DNA from 2 places in the Salimicrobium salexigens genome. Region 1 is predicted to be linked to the other one. Evidence: riboswitches for the same ligand, from Rfam matches in the RefSeq annotation. Region 1 holds a riboswitch; the other holds the start of a gene.
What was found. A riboswitch is a leader RNA that binds a small molecule or an ion and turns the genes downstream of it on or off. The one in region 1 is predicted to bind lysine.
Positions count from the first base shown of each region.

Region 2: it holds a riboswitch for lysine, as region 1 does, so the genes downstream of both, BW931_RS06600 (Na+/H+ antiporter NhaC family protein) here and dapA (4-hydroxy-tetrahydrodipicolinate synthase) in region 1, are expected to answer to the same signal.

Region 1 covers NZ_FTOK01000001.1:164,784-166,986, forward strand. The annotation lists gene BW931_RS00890 (helix-turn-helix transcriptional regulator) at 1-306, shown strand, start outside; lysine riboswitch at 495-674, shown strand; gene dapA (4-hydroxy-tetrahydrodipicolinate synthase) at 784-1,677, shown strand; gene BW931_RS00900 (N-acetylmuramoyl-L-alanine amidase family protein) at 1,980-2,203, shown strand, end outside.
Region 2 covers NZ_FTOK01000004.1:197,502-199,704, reverse strand. The annotation lists gene BW931_RS06600 (Na+/H+ antiporter NhaC family protein) at 1-1,317, opposite strand, end outside; lysine riboswitch at 1,452-1,628, opposite strand; gene BW931_RS06595 (bifunctional metallophosphatase/5'-nucleotidase) at 1,787-2,203, opposite strand, start outside.

The sequences.
Region 1 (2,203 bases):
GGAGACTTCGATGTTCAGGAGTACGTTAATCAAAGTTTTCATATGTTCTCCGGAGAAAATATGAAAGTCGAAATAAAATTTCATCAGTCCCTTTTGAATGTAGTGCTCGACAGATTTGGTCTCGAAGTATCGGTGAAACAGGTGGACGAAGAGTATTTTCTCCTATCCACAGAAGGAAAGATGAGTACGGGACTAGTCACCTGGGTGCTTCAGTGGGGGCACAAGGCCCGGGTTATATCTCCACGCACCCTTAAACAGGAAGTGGAGAAGGAGATTGAGAAAATGAGACGTCTTTATGAAGAATGAAGTTCTGGACCCTACTCTTTTCAATAGCTGGTCAAGTACCTTGCAGTGTAACGAAACAAAGCTGACAATGGGCATTGAAGAAATACGAAAATAAAAGATTTTTTTGAAACGAATCGATTGTAAAAAGGGCCCTGCTCTGGTATGTTGGAAGTAATTCAATACCACATCTTATTTCAAATAATGTTTGAAGTAAGGGTAGAGGTGCAATAACCATTAGTAGATGCAGGGAGAAGCGGAGGCTTCGGTGAATCGCATCGAAAGGGGACATTGCCGAAGTGGCAGAAACCTCATGATTCTGACCGCTGGTTCTGGTATTTAAAAGATGCAGAACTGTCATATAGGAGACTATATGGAGGGCTATCTTACGGAGAAACGATATACATGTTTCTACGGCAACAGCGGCCCTGATCTCCGTTGTTGCTTTTTATTATGGTCCTCCGCACCTAAATCTAAAAATCTTAAAAAGGGTGTGTAACAATGAATTTTGGACAATTATTGACTGCCATGGTGACGCCTTTTGACGACCAGGAGGACATCGATTATAACCGGACGAGAAATCTCGTGGAGCATTTGATCCTCCACGGTTCGGAGGGACTTGTCGTAGCCGGAACGACCGGAGAGTCCCCGACTTTGACAGCTGAGGAGAAAGTGGAGCTTTGCCGCTTTGTAGTGGAAGTAGCAGACGGAAGAGTGCCGGTCATCGCAGGTACCGGTTCCAACAATACGAAAGCCTCTGTAGAACTGACAAAACGGATAGAAGCAGTGGGAGTGGACGGCATTATGCTCGTAGCTCCTTACTATAGCAAACCTTCTCAGGAAGGTCTGTATCGTCACTTTTCTCAAGTTGCTGCAGCAACCTCGCTCCCGGTCATGTTATACAATATTCCCGGACGGAGCGTTGTAAACATTGAACCCGATACGATTATCAGGCTTGCTGAAATCAAGAACATTGTTTCTGTAAAAGAAGCGAGCGGTGATCTGGATGCTGCCACGCGTATCATCAGCCAGACACCTCAGGACTTTTCCATTTACACTGGAGAAGACAGCCTGACGTTACCTATGTTATCCGTAGGGGGCGCCGGAGTCATTTCCGTGTCTTCCCATGTTATCGGTGACGAAATGAAAGATATGATAGACAGTTACAAGCGTGGGGATGTGAAGACGGCGGCTACTCTGCACGGTTACATTCTGCCTATGATGAAACTTATTTTTGCCCAGCCGAGTCCTTCACCTGTGAAGGAAGCCCTGAATTACATGGGCGTTTCCGTAGGGAGCGTACGCCTTCCTATGATTCCTTTGGACGACGCCGAATGTTCAGCACTGCATAATATGATAGATATTTATCAGCAAAAGAAAGTAGCAAGCATTTAAGCTGTATAAAGACCGGGACAGCACGGATAATGGGAAGACAGGAACCGGTTAATTCATTGAAATGATTTTCTGTAGAACAACACGGAGACTGCTGCGGGCCGTGCCCGCAGGATGCGAAGTGTTGTTCTTTTTTATTTATACGTCGAACCCCCTCCTGGAACCGGACAGCATCGTCCGACTTCCTGGGGGGATAATTTTTGTCATGGACTTTTGTTATACCTGTATTTAAGACCAGATTCTGAATTAATCCATTCGCTGGGTGTTCGTTTTATGGAAAAGTGTTATAATGATAACTGCCGGCCTTGGCCCGGCAAACAAAAGGAGGGATAGTCATTATTAAACAGATTACCGCTCTATTACTTACTTTTTTATTTATTTTTACAGGAACTTTTGCAGTAGCGGCAGACAGTCACTCCACGAAGCAGGTGGACGCTTCCTCTCTGTACTTGAGGGAAGCGCCGGGGAGCGAGTCCGAAGTGCTGGGAGCGCTCTCTCGGGGTACGGAAGTAACAGTGCAGGAAGAGAA
Region 2 (2,203 bases), on a different contig from region 1:
ATCCCCGAATACGGAACCTGCCAGAACCGCGGACAATGCCGGCACGATGAAGGACGGGTCCGTGACCGCAGCGATTTCCCCTGCAATCGGGAGCATGATTCCGAACGTGCCCCAGGACGTCCCTGTTGCGAGAGCCATAAACCCTGCCGTAAAGAAAATAAGCAGGGGAAGATAGGCGACATTCAGGTTCGACGCCTGCACGAGTCCGGCAAGATACTCACCCGTACTGAGTTGATCGATCACTGAACCGATCATCCATGCCAGGACAAGAATGTAGATAGCCGGGAGCATCGCCTTAATCCCTTCCAGAAGCACTTTCCGGAGCGGAGACTTGCCGTAAGGGAGACCGGTGTACATCAGAATCGCAACGACAGCCGCTGTCAGTCCTCCGTAAAACAGGGAGAAATTGACGTTCGTGTTGGCGAACGTACTCAAAATATCTGCAGCACCTTCACTGGCCCGCACACCGGTGAAAATCATCAAACCTACTGTCATCACAACGAGTACGGCAATCGGCACGAGCAGGTGTCTGATATGGCCATTATCATGAGGATAGAACTCTTCATTAAGATCCCCGGGTATATCCGTATGCTTCGGATCGGTCAACTCCCCCGTCTCCTCCGCTCTTCGTTCGTGCTTTTTCATGGAACCGAGGTCCAGCTTCAGCATGATTGTGAGGAAGACGAGCAGCAGCGCGGCAAAGACGTAGAAGTTATAAGGAATCATCTGGATGAATGCTTCGAAAGCCCCGATATCCGTTATTTCATTCGCAGCGAGAATCGTACCGATTGTACCGATGATATAGGCACCCCAACTCGAAATCGGAGAAATCACCGTCACCGGAGCCGAAGTGGAATCGATATAATAAGCGAGTTTGGCTCTCGACACTTTCTGTCTGTCGGTAACCGGCCGGGCTACCTGACCGACGGCAAGAGCGTTGAAGTAATCATCAATGAAAATGATGATACCGAGCACTGCCGGCACTAAAGAAGCACTCCGCTTCGTCTTCACGCGGGAAATCGCCCACTTCCCGAACGCCCTGCTTCCGCCGGAGGCAGTCATGAACGCGGTCATGACGCCGAGCAGCAGCAGAAAAGAGAGCAGGTACAGGTTCCCGATATTCAGTGCCCCTTCTGTATAGAAAATCGTGGAGAATTCCTGCCACAGAAGACTGAGAGTCCCCGTTATGTCGAATCCGGTAAGCATAAACGCTCCGATGAGAATTCCGAGACCGAGAGACAGCAGAACCTGCCGGGTCGCTATGACGAGAATAAGCATAAGAACGGCCGGTATAAGAGAATAGATTGTTCCTTCCATAAAGTCGTACCTCCAAAATTTTTTTGGCATGGATCGACTACATGAACATAGGAGTAATCGAAGTTTTTTTGCATATAAAAAAACAATGACAGAAAATAATCCATCATTGCTTCAGCAATATGATTATCCTCCATGCGATCAGTAGCGCACCATGCATGTAACATGCATGACAGTACATCTTTTGTTCAAACATGTACCAGCATGGAAGGTGTGACGGTCCATCCATACTTCGGCAGGGCATCCTTTCCCGGGGGCTCTTCGCTGTCACGCTCGTTCCCGATACTGATATGTCCTGCACCTCTACCTCATCGTGGCGATAAGGTCACGCGTATTCAATTCGGATTAAATTCTATCAGCTTCCCTTCCCTATTGCAAGGGGACTTAAGCTTCAAAAAAAGAATTGCCGTCTCCAGCAATTCTTTTAAACCGGCCTATTACTAAAAAATGGACGGCGACGCCCTCGATACCGTTACCGGGAAGAATACTCTCCGGACTGCACAACTTCAAGCAGCAGATCGCGAAGCATTTCCGGCAGGTAATACGTTTTCGTCGCACTGTGACTGATTTCCGGGAAAAACTTCCCGAAACTGAACGTATCTGCTGTAGCCAGACTGTACCAGCGGTCCCGTTCGATCGGCTGACCGTCGAACCATACTTTACGCACGTGTTCGCCTCCGCCCGGGGAAGTGGCCGTTTCGATTTCAATACCTTCAAAAATCATTTTACCGATCACTTCTCCGCGGAACCCGAGCCCTTTCAGCGGAAATTCCGTCACCTGTTTCGTGTAGGCGGAGCGGACGACTTCGACGATTTCCTTGCCGCTCAAATGGACCTTGCAGGGGTTCATCGGGTGGGGACAGATTCGGTGCAGATCCGCGTACGTCAC